Regions from separate parts of the Variovorax sp. RA8 genome, predicted to be linked through region 2. Evidence: predicted binding sites of a transcription regulator. Region 2 holds the regulator's gene; the other holds the start of a gene.

Region 1 (7,477 bases), 1.1 Mb from region 2:
CGGCGCGAGCGGCTTCGCGGCTCGCGTCGCCCGCCTTGCTTGCCGATGCAGAAGCCTTCTCCTCGAAGCGGCGCGCGGATTCCGCAGCCTTGCGCGCCGCTCGCCGGATGGCCTCGGCGAAAGCTTTGGAGACCTTGCCTGCGGTGGCTTCGCTCCTTTGCAAGGCCGCCTTGGCGTCGTCGGCCGCCCGGCGCGCAGCGGCTTCCGCCTCGCGTGCGGCCTTGTTTGCGGCATCTCTGGGCTTCTTCACAGGGCCGGGCGGCGGACTCAGCTGTCCAGGTTGGGTGTAATCCGCGGCAAATGTTGCTGAGCTGAACGCCATCGCGAGCATGACCAGCATGGTGGTGGGTTTCATGTGCGTACCTTGGATGAGGTGGGTGGGAGCGCTCAGCATGCGATGCAACGGAGGGGCAAGGCTTGCGCCAACGCAAAGGAGACCAACGAGCTGCCGAGGCGCCCGCGGCAGCTGCGGGCGCCGCGCCCTGCCACCAGGGGGCGGCACTCAGCAGGCGGTTTCAATGCGGCCGGCTCGGGTACACGCTGGGCCACGTCACCTCCCGCCCCATCATCGCGCGGGCATACAGGTAGTTGTTGAGCGATCGCTCGCTCAGCGCGTCCATGTTCACGTGACCCTCTACGGTGCAGGGAAAGACGAATCCGCGGCGGCCCGCGAACAAGGCGTCGAAGCGGAGTTCCCAGCCGGTGGATGCATGCGATGAGTTCATGACCGTCTCCTCGTACGCCCCGGAGCCTGGTGGAATCGAGACTCTGCCGGGACGCCATCTCAATGTAGGCGCTGCGCTTTGCAGCTCGGTCAACGCCCGGCACCGAAAAGGAACAGTCTGTCAACGCTTTGTGTCATCCTGGGAACGGAGCATCGTGACCGGTCCGACTGGGCCGGCCTGAGGCCACACACTTGTACGCGACACCGGACAGGCAGGTCCTGGGCCTGGCTCAGGCGGCTTGCCTTGCGTCGAGCCGAGGATGAACGGGAAGCGCATTCAGCGGAATGCGAAGGTAGGCGACGCCGTTGTCGTCCGGGGGCGGGAGCTGCCCGCCGCGCACGTTCACCTGAATCGACGGCAGGATGAGCGTCGGAACATCGAGCGTGGCGTCACGAGCCGTGCGCATTGCGACGAAGGCGTCCTCGCCGATGCCGTCGCGCACATGAATGTTGCCGGCTCGCTGCTCGGCGACGGTGGTCTGCCAACGCGGCTGTCGAGATGCAGGTGGGTAGTCGTGGCAGACGTACATCGTGGTCTCGGGCGGCAGGTCCAGCAGTCTGCGCATCGAGGCGTAGAGCTGGCGGGCGTCGCCGCCGGGGAAATCCGCACGTGCGCTGCCGACGTCGGGCATGAAGAGCGTATCGCCGACGAAGACGCAGCCGTCCACCAGGTAGGCCATGTCCGCCGGAGTGTGGCCTGGCACCAGCATTGCAGTGGCCTCCACCTGGCCAATCTTGAAGGTCTCGCCGTCCGTGAAGAGGTGGTCGAACTGGCTCCCGTCCGGCAGGAAACTGCGCTCGAAGTTGTAGAGTTTCCTGAAGGTCGCCTGGACGGTGCGGATGTTCTCGCCGATGGCGATGAGGCCGCCGACCTGCGACTGGATGTGGCGTGCGCCGGACAGATGGTCGGCGTGCGCATGGGTTTCCAGAATCCAGTCGACCTGCAGGCCCATGTCCCGGACATAGGCCAACAGCCGGTCGGCGCCGGCCGTGCTCGTGTGCCCGGACTTGAAGTCGTAGTCCAGCACCGGGTCGATGATCGCGGCTCGCCGCGTCGCATGGTCCCAGACGACATAGGAGACGGTCCACGTATGAGGATCGAAGAAGCCTTGGGTCGTCGTTCGGGCCGTCATGGAGTCCTCCGTAAGTGCGTCATGATTGCTTTCGCTTCGCGGCACGCCGGCCTGGTCGTCGGCATGGCGAGTCCGGCCCAAAGCTTCAATGCGCCATGAGCACCGGTACGCACATCGAATCGAGGACGGCACGCGATGCGCCCCCAAGCACAAGCTCGCGTGCCCGCGTGTGCCCGTAGCACCCCATCACGATCAGGTCGGCGGCGGTCTCGGAGGCCAGCGACAGGATGGCCCGGCCGGCGCCGCTGTCGTCGAGCCGCCGGTGCTCGTGGACGTGATCGATGCCATGCAGATGGAGGTACGGGATCAGTTCCACGGGCGCCGGGAATGCCTCGTCGACGTTGTCGCTCGCACAGACCAGATGGACCTGGCTCGCAGCGCGAAGAAAAGGCAGGGAAGCGGTCAATGCATGGGCACATTCGGGCGTCGATTTCCACGCCACCAGGACCGTTTTCGGTGCCGGCGTCGCGGCACCTGCGAAGGGAACAACGAGCGCGGGGCGGCCGCCGCCGATGATCACCGCCTCCGTGAGATCGCCGGGCACGTCGAAGCCGACGGCATCCCTGGGGTCGCGCTGGCCGAGCACCAGGAGATCCGCCGACAGTGCGCGGCGTGCGAAGCTCGGGATGACCGGCTCTCCTTGCAGCTCCAACCAATCGACTGCGACATCACCCCATGTACGCGCTCGCAGGACAAGCTCGTACGCGTGGGCGCGATGACCCGGATCGATCCGCCCGGCCATGCGGCTCGCCAGCGTGTCCCCCTTGAGAGGGAGCAGCGGCAAGTACTGGGGTGCCACCGCGAACAGGGCAGTGAGGACGGCGTCATGCCGTCGCGCCAGATGGTGCGCGAATCGCAGCCTCGCCTCGGCATGCGTACTGCCGTCGAGGTGCACCAGGATCGAACGGATGGGCGTCATGACGATCTGGTGGCGCGGGACCGAATCTGGTTGAAGCATCCATTCACTGTAGGAGCCGATCGCTGCTGTCGCGTTGCGCTGGATCAAGAGGTGCGTGCATGCGCGTCTTGACATGCATCAAGCCATCTTCGGCGAGTGCGCGGGTCGTCGCGCGGCGGCATGAGTCGCCTCGGCGCCGTTGAGCGCCGCGCCGAAGAACTGGAGCCGGCCGGCGCATGTCCCGTCGTTGATCTCTCGCGCAGTGAATGTCGTACTCAAGATGGGCGCTTCGCCGACGAGATCGGCGATTTCGGCGGCCGCCCCAAACTCGCCGGTGCCTCCGGCGACCGAGATCACCGCGACGTCAGGCAGATGGTCCCGCCGTCGGGTGACGAAGCTGCGCATCGGTCCTGCCAGCCGGCCGAGCCAGATCGGCGACACCAGGACGACCGCGTCGAAGTTTTTTGGAAACGGTCCGTCGTAGCGGATGGCCGGACGCCGTTGCAAAAGTGAATCCAGCACGCATCGCCAGATGCCCGGGATGCCCCGGCGCGGCCGTTCCTCGACGATCTCGGCCAGCTGCCAGCCCAGCTGGTTGCACAGCTGCTCCGAGAGCCGACGGGAGGTGCCGGTGTGCGAATAGACGACCACAAGGACCTTGCTCATTGAGTTCCTCCATCGGTGCGACATGAAAATGGTAGAGCGGCGCGGGCGAGCGAACCTTGCGCTCGATCAACCGCCTGGCTCCTTGGTCAGTCTCGGGTCACCCAGAGGATCAACGCCTTGAAACCGAGCCAAAGCACCGCGGCGCCCAGCAGCGCCAGCGATGCCGCGATGATCCGAAGCCTCTGCACGGCGCCCTCACCCATGCGACGGACAAGTGCTGACGCCGAAGAGCGTATAGGCAGGGCACTTGCCGAAGACCCCGGTCAGCAACAGGATGAGGCCGAGATAGCCCCAGGGGCCGATCACACTCGCCAGGGCCAGCGCGCAGAGCACGGCGCCCATGGTGACGCGGATCACCCTGTCGATGGTTCCCACGTTGCGCATCATGTTGGATTCCTTTCGGCATTGAATACCCGCATGGTGCTTTCTGGCGCGTGTGGCGCTATTGCGGTAGATCAAGCTTTGGTGCCGATGCGGCGTGCAGGAAAGCTTGATGCAGGTCAACCGTCACAGCAGATGCTGTGCCTAGCATCGTCACCACATGCTGCAGGAGAAACTCACATGGCACGCGAACTGATTCTTGCGGGCGTCACGACAGCCATGTTGCTGGGTGCCTCCCTGTCCCTCCCGGTCCTGGCACAGTCTCGCGGCGAGCTGCTGTATTCCACGCACTGCATCGCGTGCCATACCGCGCAGGTTCATTGGCGAGAGAGAAAGCTCGTCACCGACTGGACCAGCCTCAGGGCTCAGGTCTGGCGCTGGCAAACGGACGCAGCGCTGGGTTGGAACGACGATGACGTGGCCGAAGTCGCGAGATATCTCAACGACGAGTTCTACCGATTTCCGCCAGCAACCACGCCGGCGGGCTTGGGCGGATTTGCGTCACGCTGGGAAGGCCGAAGCCAAAGCCAGGAGCAACGCCGGATGCCGGCGGGCGAGAACCTGCGGCCGCCCGCTACAGGGGACAGCGAGAGCGGCGGACCTCGGCGCTGACGCGCACGCGTCGCCCGGCACGAACGGCAGGGCAGAGCGGTGGTCGATGCGCAAGGCTCTCCGGAAGCGGGCAGGAAAGGGCTGCCTGCGAGTTGATCTCGATCAGATGGTTCAAGTATTCATCGGCGCAGACTCGTAGCCGTCGCCGGGATACCTCCTAGATGCCCGGGAAACCGGAGTCATTCATGCGCCAAGACAAACTCACCACCAAGTTCCAGGAAGCCCTCGCCGATGCGCAGTCGCTCGCGCTGGGCAACGACAACGCCTACATCGAGCCGGTCCACCTGCTGGTGGCCATGCTGCGCCAGGGCGAGGGCCCGCGTGCATTGCTGGAGCGTGCCGGCGCCAACGTGCCGGGCCTGCTGAACGCGGCCGAGGCGGCCATCAAGCGGCTGCCGCAGGTCCAGGGCCACGACCAGGTCCAGGTCGGACCCGAGCTGGCCAAGCTGCTGCAGGCCACCGAGAAGGAATCCATCAAGCGCAACGACCAGTTCATCGCCAGCGAGCTCTTCCTGCTGGCCCTGGCCGACAGCAAGGCCGAGATCGGTAACCTTGCGCGCAGCCACGGCGCCACGCGCAAGTCCCTCGAAGCGGCCATCGAAGCCGTGCGCGGCGGCCAGGGCGTCGACAGCCCCGAGGCCGAAGGCCAGCGCGAATCCCTCAAGAAATACACCCTCGACCTCACCGAGCGCGCGCGCCTGGGCAAGCTCGACCCCGTCATCGGCCGCGACGAGGAAATCCGCCGCGCCATCCAGGTCCTGCAGCGCCGCACCAAGAACAACCCCGTGCTCATCGGCGAGCCTGGCGTCGGCAAGACCGCCATCGTCGAAGGCCTCGCCCAGCGCATCATCGCCGGCGAGGTCCCCGAGTCCCTCAAGGGCAAGCGAGTCCTCTCCCTGGACATGGCCGCACTGCTTGCCGGTGCCAAGTACCGCGGCGAATTCGAGGAGCGCCTCAAGAGCGTCCTCAACGAACTTGCCAAGGACGAGGGCCGCACCATCGTCTTCATCGACGAGCTCCACACCATGGTCGGCGCCGGCAAGGCCGAGGGCGCCATGGACGCCGGCAACATGCTCAAGCCCGCCCTTGCGCGCGGCGAGCTCCACTGCGTGGGCGCCACCACCCTCGACGAGTACCGCAAATACATCGAGAAGGACGCTGCCCTGGAGCGCCGCTTCCAGAAGATCCTCGTGGGCGAGCCCAGCGTCGAGGCCACCATTGCCATCCTGCGCGGCCTGCAGGAGAAATACGAAGTCCACCACGGCGTCGACATCACCGACCCTGCCATCGTCGCTGCCGCCGAGCTCTCCGACCGCTACATCACCGACCGCTTCCTGCCCGACAAGGCCATCGACCTCATCGACGAGGCCGCCGCCAAGATCAAGATCGAGATGGACTCCAAGCCCGAGGTCATGGACCGCCTCGACCGCCGCCTCATCCAGCTCAAGATCGAGCGCGAGGCCGTGCGCCGCGAGAAGGACGAGGCCTCCCAGAAGCGCCTGGGCCTCATCGAGGAGGACATCGCCCGCGTGCAGAAGGAGCTCGCCGACCTCGACGAGATCTGGCAGGCCGAGAAGGCCCAGGCCCAGGGCAGCGCGCAGATCCGCGAGGAGATCGACAAGATCAAGTTCCAGATCGCCGAATTCACCAGCAAGGGCGACTTCAACAAGGTTGCCGAGCTGCAGTACGGCAAGCTGCCCGGCCTGGAAAAGCGCCTCAAGGAGGCCCAGGACACCGAGGCCACCAAGGGCAAGTCCAGCGCCCCCACGCTCTTGCGCACCCAGGTCGGCGCCGAGGAGATTGCCGAAGTCGTGGCGCGCGCCACCGGCATCCCCGTCTCCAAGCTCATGCAGGGCGAGCGCGACAAGCTGCTGCAGATGGAGGACAAGCTGCACGAGCGCGTGGTCGGCCAGGACGAGGCCATCGGCGCTGTCGCCAACGCCATCCGCCGCTCGCGCTCGGGCCTGGCGGACCCCAACCGCCCCACCGGCTCCTTCCTCTTCCTGGGCCCCACGGGCGTGGGCAAGACCGAGCTGTGCAAGGCGCTGGCGGGCTTCCTGTTCGACAGCGAGGATCACCTCATTCGCGTCGACATGAGCGAGTTCATGGAGAAGCATTCGGTGGCGCGCCTGATCGGTGCGCCGCCCGGCTACGTCGGCTACGAGGAGGGCGGCTACCTCACCGAGGCGGTGCGGCGCAAGCCCTACAGCGTGCTCTTGCTCGACGAGGTCGAGAAGGCGCATCCGGACGTGTTCAACGTGCTGCTGCAGGTGCTCGACGATGGCCGCCTGACCGACGGGCAGGGGCGCACCGTGAACTTCAAGAACACGGTGATCGTGATGACCAGCAACATCGGCTCGCCCATCATCCAGTCGATGGTGGGGCGGCCGGCCGAGGAGATCAAGGACGCGGTGTGGGACGAGTTGAAGAACTACTTCCGCCCCGAGTTCCTCAACCGCATCGACGAGACGGTGGTCTTCCATGCGCTGGACGCGAAGAACATCGAGGCGATCGCGGCGATCCAGCTGAAGGTGCTGCAGCAGCGCCTGGCGAAGATGGACCTGGCGCTGGAGGTGTCGCCGGCGGCGCTGGCGGAGATCGCCAAGGTCGGCTTCGACCCGGTGTTCGGTGCGCGGCCGCTCAAGCGGGCGATCCAGCATCGCATCGAGAACCCGCTGTCCAAGCTGCTGCTCGACGGCAGCTTCGGGCCGAAGGACACGATCGTGGTCACCACCGATCCGATCCGGGCTCCCGGCAAGTTCATCTTCTCGAACGATCAGGAACTGGAAGTCCACGCTGCCTGAGCGCAGGCGGCTCCCATGAACAGCCCGCCAGATCCAGGAGATGCACATGACAGTGGCGTTCGAAGGTTTCCTCCAGGAGCCCCGCATCGCGTATTTCTCGATGGAGTTCGCGCTGAACGAAAACATGCCGACCTACAGCGGCGGCCTCGGCGTCCTGGCGGGAGATACGATGCGCAGCGCGGCGGACCTCGATCTCCCGATGGTCGGCGTCACCCTGGTCAGCCGGGCCGGCTATTTCCGCCAGGAGATCATCGACGGA
Region 2 (7,477 bases):
GCCGACAAATCAGCCGGGGCCGTGCTGTTCGTCCATGCCCCGACGGCAATCGTGCGCAGCGACGACATCGCCCGCGCCTGCCTGCCGCTGGTGCGCGAGACCGGGCAGCGCGTGATGAGCGCCTGGCTCGGCGACGCCGCTGTCGCCCAGGCGCGCCAGCTGTTCGAGCAGGCGGGCGTGCCCGACTATCCGACGCCCGAGGAAGCCGTCCGGGCCTTCGCGATGCTGCAGACCTACCGGCGCAACCAGGAGATCCTGATGGAGGCGCCGAGTGCAAGCGAGAACGCGGCACCCGATCTCGCCGCGGCGCAGCGACAGCTCGACGCGGTCCTTGCAGAGGGCCGCGAATGGCTGAGCGAGCAGGAGGCCAAGGCCGTCCTGAAGGCCTTCGGCGTACCGGTGGTGCCCACGCTGGCGGTCGCCGCCTCGGCCGATGCCATATTCGCGGCGGCGCGCGAAGTGGGCTATCCGGTGGCGCTCAAGATCGTCTCGCGCGACATCACCCACAAGTCCGACGTCGGCGGCGTGCGGCTGGACCTGCGCGACCAGGCGTCCCTGGACCATGCCGTCAGCGAGATGCTTCGGGCCGTGCGCACCGCGAGGCCCGATGCGCACATCGACGGCTTCACGGTGCAGCCGATGGTGCGTCGGCCGCATGCCCAGGAAGTCATCGTCGGCGCCAGCATCGACAGCGTCTTCGGCCCGGTGATCCTCTGCGGCCAGGGCGGCACTGCGGTGGAGGTGACTGCGGACAGCGCCGTGGCCCTTCCCCCGCTCAACCGCAGCCTCGCGCGCGAACTGGTCTCGCGCACGCGTGTCTCGCGCCTGCTCGCCGGCTACCGCGACCATCCTCCAGCCCGGATGGATGCCCTGTACGACGTGCTGATCGCGGTGTCGCAGATGCTCGCCGACCTGCCGCAGCTGGCGGAGCTCGATATCAATCCGCTCTACGTCGAAGAGGCGGGCGCCATCGCCCTGGATGCGCGCATCCGCGTCGCGAGACAGCCGGTCGCGGGGGCCGAGCGCTTCGCGATCCTTCCGTATCCTTCGCAATGGGCTCGCACGCTGACCTGGAACGGCCGTGAGATCACGATACGGCCGATCCGTCCCGAGGACGAGGCGCAGCACCGGCGCTTCCTGGAACGGCTCGACCCGGAGGACATCCGCATGCGCATCTTCCAGACGCGGCGCGAGCTGCCGCGCAGCGAACTCGCGCGGCTCACCCAGATCGACTACGACCGGGAGATGGCGTTCATTGCCGAAGCCGTCGATGCGCAGGGCGTGCGCGAGACGCTGGGCGTGGCCCGCACCGTGAGCGACCCCGACCGCGTGGAGGCCGAGTTCGCCATCATCGTGCGCTCCGACCTCAAGGGCGCGGGGCTCGGCAGGCTGTTGTTCCAGCAGTTGATCGAGCATGCCAGGCGTTGCGGGACGGGCCGTCTCGCGGGCCTCGTGCTGCGCGAGAACAGCCGGATGCTGAATCTGTGTCGCGACATGGGCTTCGAAGCCGATCCGGCGGAACCGCCCGGCTCGGGCGTGCGGCGCATGGTCAAGACCTTGAACGGCCTTGCCGACAATCCCGGGTCCGACGCAGGCGCACCCGCCCGCGCTTGAATGCACATGCCGATGAGCGCCCTCTCCCGTCAGCGGCACCAGATGTCGATCTGGTGACGCAGGTCGATCCACAGCGCCTGAGTCGCCACCGCTGCCAGCAGGCCACCGGCCAACCGCGTTCCCCATTCCTTGCGCGCCATGCCGGCGCCTGACTGCAGGCGCTGCCACAGCCAAGGCGCCAGCACCAGGGACACGCTGCTCCCGACGGCGAAGAGCGCCATCGTGAGCGCGCCCTGCGCCGGCCCGTTGGCCAGGCCCGCAAGCATCAGTGCCGAGTACAGCAGGCCGCATGGCATGCAGACCCAGAGCGCCCCCGTCGCGAGCACCCCCGTCAATGAACCGGTGACCGACCGCAGCCGTGCCGCAAGCGCGCGCCCGATGCGGTGCGCCCAGACCGGCTGCCGCCCGAGCGCTGCGAGCGCCAACCCCCAGGCCAGCACGAGCACGTGCAGCAGCACCCATGCAGGACGCAGCGCGGCGACCTGTTCGCTCGCAAATGCCAGGCTCTGCATCGCCGCCGCAGCCAGCGCGCCACCGGCCGCATAGCCTGCGATCCGGCCCGCATGAAAAGCGACGGACGCGGAGACAGCCGGTGGCCTCCCCGCGAGCGTCGCCGCGCCCCCCTGCGCAGGCGCGCGCACGATCCGGATCACGCCGGAGCATGCGGCACTGCACATGGCGACGCAATGCGGCCCGCCGACCAATCCCATCAGGAGCGCGGTGCTGGCCAGCGCAGCCTGCATGGTCAGACAATGCGCGAGAAGCGCGTTCGGTTGCGGTCGGCCTGCAGATAGCGATCGAAGACCATCGCGACGGCGCGCACGAAGAACCAGCCCATCGGCGTGACCTCGATCTCATGGTCGCGCAGGTGCACGAGGCCCTGCGCCGCGAGCGGCGCGAGCGCCACGAGCTCGCTGGCGAAATAGCGCTTGAAGTCGACCAGGTGGGCCAGTCCGATCGATTCATAGTCCACATGCCCCTGGCACATCAGCGCCATGATCACCGCGCGCCTCAGGACGTCGTCGCGCGTGAGCGCCAGGCCGCGCACGACCGGCAGGCGACCCTGGTCCAGGAGGTCGTAGTACTCCTCCAGCGTCTTGGCGTTCTGGCTGTAGGTGGCGCCGACCCGGCCGATGGCCGACACGCCCAGCGCCACGAGATCACACTCGGGCTGGGTGCTGTAGCCCTGGAAGTTCCGGTGCAGGCGTCCCTGCCGCTTGGCGATTGCGAGCGGGTCTTCGGGCAAGGCGAAGTGGTCCATGCCGATGTAGACGTAACCGGCCGCGGTGAGCGTGGCGATCGAACGCGACAGCATCTCCACCTTGGTCCTGGCGTCGGGGAGTTCGTCGGCGGCGATGCGTCGCTGCGGCTTGAAGCGCGCCGGCAGATGTGCATAGGCGTAGAGGGCGATGCGGTCGGGCCGCAGCTCGCAGACCTGCGCCAGCGTGCGGTCGAAGGATCCGGTGCTCTGGCGCGGCAGCCCGTAGATGAGGTCGATGTTGATCGACCCGAAGCCGAGTCCGCGTGCGCTCGCCACCAGGTCGAACACCTGCCCTGCCGGCTGGATGCGGTGCACGGCCTTCTGCACGTCGGGGTCGAAGTCCTGAACGCCGAAACTCAGGCGATCGAAACCCATCTCGGCCAGGCTCGCGAGTCGATGGCCATCGACCGTGCGTGGATCGATCTCGATCGACTGCTCGCGCTCCGGCGGCAACGTGAACGCGTCCCCGAGCATGGACAGCAGCTCGCGCAAACCCCCGTCGTGCAGGAAGGTCGGCGTGCCGCCCCCCAGGTGCAGCTGGGTGACAACCGCGCCGCGGCCGAGCTGCGCGGCCTGCAGCGCCACCTCGCGCGCCAGATAGCCGAGGTACTCGCGCCCGCGGCTCTTGTGCCGGGTGACGATCTTGTTGCAGGCACAGTAGTAGCAAAGCGATTCACAGAACGGAATGTGCACGTACACAGAAAGCGGCCGGCCATGCGCGCCGAGCTCGCTGCGCTGCCGCAGCGTCTGGGCGTAGTCGTCGGCCGTGAACGCCTCGACGAAACGGTCCGCCGTGGGATAGGACGTATAGCGCGGCCCTGGCACGTCGAAACGCCGCAGCAGACCCGCCGACGGCAGGACGAGCGATGAACCGGCAGGCGCGGCGGCAAGGGATGAGTTCATTGCGGTAGATATGGGAGGCACCGGCCCACTATGCAGGCAGGCCGCCCCGTCATCCTTGATGTGCATCAAGCCTCGGCTGTGCGCGGCGCCTGAGAATCGCTGCGAACCCCGACGCCATCAATGAAAGCCGAACACATCAAGGTCGCCTGCTCGAGCTGCAACCTGCGCGAGCTCTGCATGCCTGCGGGCCTGGAGCCGAGCGAACTGAAGCGCATCGACGAGATCGTGGCCACGCGGCGCAAGGTCCGGCGCCGCGAGGCACTTTTTCGCAACGGCGAGCCCTTCACCTCGCTCTACGCGATTCGCACCGGCGTCTTCAAGACCCGCGTGGCGACCGAGGATGGCCGCGACCAGGTCACCGGCTTCCAGATGGCCGGCGAGATCATCGGGCTGGACGGCATCGTCAACAACCAGCACACCTGCGACGCGATCGCGCTCGAGGATGCCGAAGTCTGCGTGATGCCCTTCCATCGCATCGAGCAGCTCTCGCGCGAGGTTCCCTCCCTGCAGCGCCACGTGCACCAGATCATGAGCCGCGAGATCGTGCGCGAGCACGGCGTGATGCTGCTCCTGGGCAGCATGCGGGCCGAGGAACGCCTCGCGGTCTTTCTCCTGAACCTTGTCCAGCGGCTGCACGCGCGCGGATTCTCCCGGTCCGAGTTCGTACTTCGCATGACGCGCGAGGAGATCGGCAGCTACATCGGGCTCACGCTCGAGACGGTGAGCCGGACGCTGTCGAAGTTCATGGAAGACGGCATCGTCGAGGTGGAGAAGCGCAAGCTGCGCATCGTCGACGCCGATGCACTGCAGCGCATCGTCAATCCGCCGGGCGGTTGAGCTCGTCCGCGCGCTTGGTGAGCAGCAGCGTGAGCGCGCTCGAGCCGGTCGCCAGCACCCAGAAGATGAAGAAGCCGGCCGCATAGACAGCCTGCCGGGACAAGCCGATATCCTCGCCGCCCCAATGGAGGTCGCTGGGGTCGACCAGCGCGAAAACCAGCAGTTCGGCAACGCTCGCCAGCAGGAAGGCCGGCCAGAGGATCGACATCCAGTCGTGGGACTTCATGATCTTCAACGCCTCGGTGCGGGCAGATCCGCGTCCGGCGTGGCCGCATGGTTGCGCCCTGCCAGCGCAGGCATCAGGTTCTTGGCGGCGAGCTCCTTGTTGATCTCGGCACCCCGGCGGTAGTAGTCCGGCGCCACCACCGGATCGGGCGTGCGCAGCGCGAGCCAGAGCGTCACGAAGCTGGCGACGATGACCACGGCGGGCCCGGCTATCACCATCCACAGCAGCGGGAACTGCCACCAGGGTTCGCTCTTCGGAGCAGTCATCGCGCAATCGTCCATCTCGTCTCCTTTGGAACTCAACGGGGCACCATGAAGGTGGCCTTCTCCGACACCTGCGCGCTGCCCTCGACGGAGCGCACGTCGAGATGGACGACGTGGGACCCTGCGGCGGCGCTGCCGTACGGAACCTGCAGGCGTACCGCGACCCAGCGCGACTGCGCAGGACCGACCTCGAGCGGCTCGGCCGGCGATACGCTGAGACCTTCGAGGCCCCTGGCTTCGATGCGGTAGCGCTGCGGCTGCTCGGTCGCGTTCATGATCTGCAGGCGGTAGACGTTCTCGAGCTGGCCGCCCTCGGCGATGCGCGCGAGCGATGCCCGGTCCCGCACCACATCGACCTTCAGCGGCGTGCGGGCCACCAGGCTCGCCAGCAGACCGATCGTCAGTGCGGCAAGCAGGCCGGTGTAGATCAGCACCCGCGGGCGCAGCACGCGGCGCAGCACCTGCCTGGGCGTCCAATGGCCGGCCATGCCGTTCTGGGTCGCATAGCGGATCAACCCGCGTGGTGTCTTCATCTTGTCCATCACGGTGTTGCAGGCATCCACGCACAGCCCGCAGCCGATGCACTCGTACTGCAGCCCCTTGCGGATGTCGATCCCGGTCGGACAGACCTGCACGCACAATGAACAGTCGATGCAGTCGCCAAGGCCCTGTGCGCGCGCGTTGCTGCCCTTGGCATGCACGCCGCGTGGCTCGCCCCTCTCGTTGTCGTAGCTCACGATGAGCGTATCCCGGTCGAACATGGCGCTCTGGAAGCGTGCGTAGGGACACATGTACATGCAGACCTGCTCGCGCATGAAGCCCGCGTTGCCGTAGGTCGCAAAGCCGTAGAAGAAGACCCAGAACACTTCCCACGAGCTCATGCGGGTCTGCAGGAATTCCAGGCCCAGCTCCCGGATCGGCGTGAAGTACCCGACGAAGGTGAAGCCGGTCCACAGCGCAATGCCGAGCCACACGATGTGCTTGAACCACTTCTTGACCAGCTTCTCGAGCGAGAAGTCGCCCTCATCCAGGCGCATGCGGGCGATGCGGTTGCCTTCGATCTTCTGCTCGACCCACATGAAGATCTCGGAGTAGACCGTTTGCGGGCAGGCGTAGCCGCACCACAGCCGCCCCGCCACCGCGGTAAAGAGGAAGAGCGAGAGCGCCGAGATCACCAGCAACCCGGTCAGGTAGATGAGGTCCTGCGGGTACAGCACCAGCCCGAGGATGTAGAAGCGTCGCGCGCCCAGGTCGAACAGCACTGCCTGGCGCTGCCCCCACTCGATCCAGGGCAGGCCATAGAAGACGAGCTGCGTGAGGAACACCATCGCCCAGCGCCAGCGCGCGAAGATGCCGCTCACCGTACGGGGGTACACCTTCTGGTGCGCGACGAAGAGTCCACCATCCTTCTCGGCGGTGGCGATCGGAATCACCCGCCGCGCGGGCCTGGCCGATGCGGAAGCGGAAGCGGCATCCTTCATGACCGGCCTAGGGAGCCACGACCGGCTTGTTCGACAGGCCCCAGACGTAGGAGGCCAGCACATGGATCTGCGCCTCTGTCAGGCGCCCCTGCTGCGCCGGCATCTGGTTGGTCTTGCCGGTGTTGATGATCGAGATGATGGCTTCCTGGCCGTATCCATGCAGCCAGATCCGGTCGGCAAGATTGGGGGCGCCTATCGCCGGGTTGCCCGCTCCCGCGACGCCGTGACAGGCCGCGCAGGCGCTGAACTTGCTCTTGCCCAGCCCGGCGCGGACCGAATCATGCGGGCTGCCGGAAAGGCTCAGCACGTAGTTGGCGACGTTCTTGACGTCCTCCGGGGTGCCGACCGCCTCGGCCATCGGTGGCATGACGCCGGTGCGCCCCTGGGTGATCGACGCCTTGATCTTGTCGGGCGTGCCGCCGTGCAGCCAGTCACCGTCGGCCAGGTTGGGGAAGCCCTTGCTGCCGCGCGCATCCGAGCCGTGGCACTGCGCGCAGTTGTTCAGGAACAGGCGCTCGCCGATCGCCAGCGCGGCCGGCTCGCCCGCCACGCGCTCGACCGGCATGGCCGCGTAGGCGGCGTAGACGGGCTCGAGCTCGCGCTTGGCCTTGGCAAGGTCCTTCGCATACTCGTTCTCGGTACTCCAGGCGAGTTCGCCCCTGTAGCTGCCCAGGCCCGGATAGGCAACCAGGTAGACCAGGCCGAAGATGATGGTGATCACGAAAAGGCCGATCCACCAGCGCGGCATCGGATTGTTGGCCTCGCGCAGGTCCTCGTCCCACACATGGCCGGTCGTTTGATCGGGCCCGCCCGGGACTTTCGTCCTGGCCACCAGCCACAGCAGCAGTGCGCACAGCGCAATGCTGCCGAGCGTGGCCACGGCCACGTAGGT

Evidence for each region. Region 2 encodes FNR, which switches genes on or off when oxygen is low (the NO sensors DNR and NnrR bind a similar motif). Its sites were predicted from a motif close to TTGATNNNNATCAA; they were not measured.
Region 1: clpB (ATP-dependent chaperone ClpB) is a predicted target of FNR. The motif match lies at 4,507-4,520, and genes of this name have one in related genera.

What each region holds. Positions count from the first base shown of each region.
Region 1 is NZ_LR594662.1:2,514,863-2,522,339, forward strand. Features, by position in the region: gene E5P3_RS11920 (hypothetical protein) at 1-331, opposite strand, end outside; gene E5P3_RS11925 (hypothetical protein) at 516-725, opposite strand; gene E5P3_RS11930 (MBL fold metallo-hydrolase) at 955-1,857, opposite strand; gene E5P3_RS11935 (universal stress protein) at 1,943-2,776, opposite strand; gene E5P3_RS11940 (flavodoxin family protein) at 2,894-3,421, opposite strand; gene E5P3_RS11945 (YgaP family membrane protein) at 3,617-3,808, opposite strand; gene E5P3_RS11950 (cytochrome c) at 3,983-4,414, shown strand; gene clpB (ATP-dependent chaperone ClpB) at 4,600-7,218, shown strand; gene glgP (alpha-glucan family phosphorylase) at 7,265-7,477, shown strand, end outside.
Region 2 is NZ_LR594662.1:1,388,590-1,396,066, reverse strand. Features, by position in the region: gene E5P3_RS06685 (bifunctional acetate--CoA ligase family protein/GNAT family N-acetyltransferase) at 1-1,614, shown strand, start outside; gene E5P3_RS06680 (sulfite exporter TauE/SafE family protein) at 1,644-2,357, opposite strand; gene hemN (oxygen-independent coproporphyrinogen III oxidase) at 2,360-3,778, opposite strand; gene fnr (fumarate/nitrate reduction transcriptional regulator Fnr) at 3,899-4,615, shown strand; gene E5P3_RS06665 (hypothetical protein) at 4,596-4,841, opposite strand; gene E5P3_RS06660 (FixH family protein) at 4,847-5,107, opposite strand; gene ccoG (cytochrome c oxidase accessory protein CcoG) at 5,140-6,585, opposite strand; gene ccoP (cytochrome-c oxidase, cbb3-type subunit III) at 6,593-7,477, opposite strand, start outside.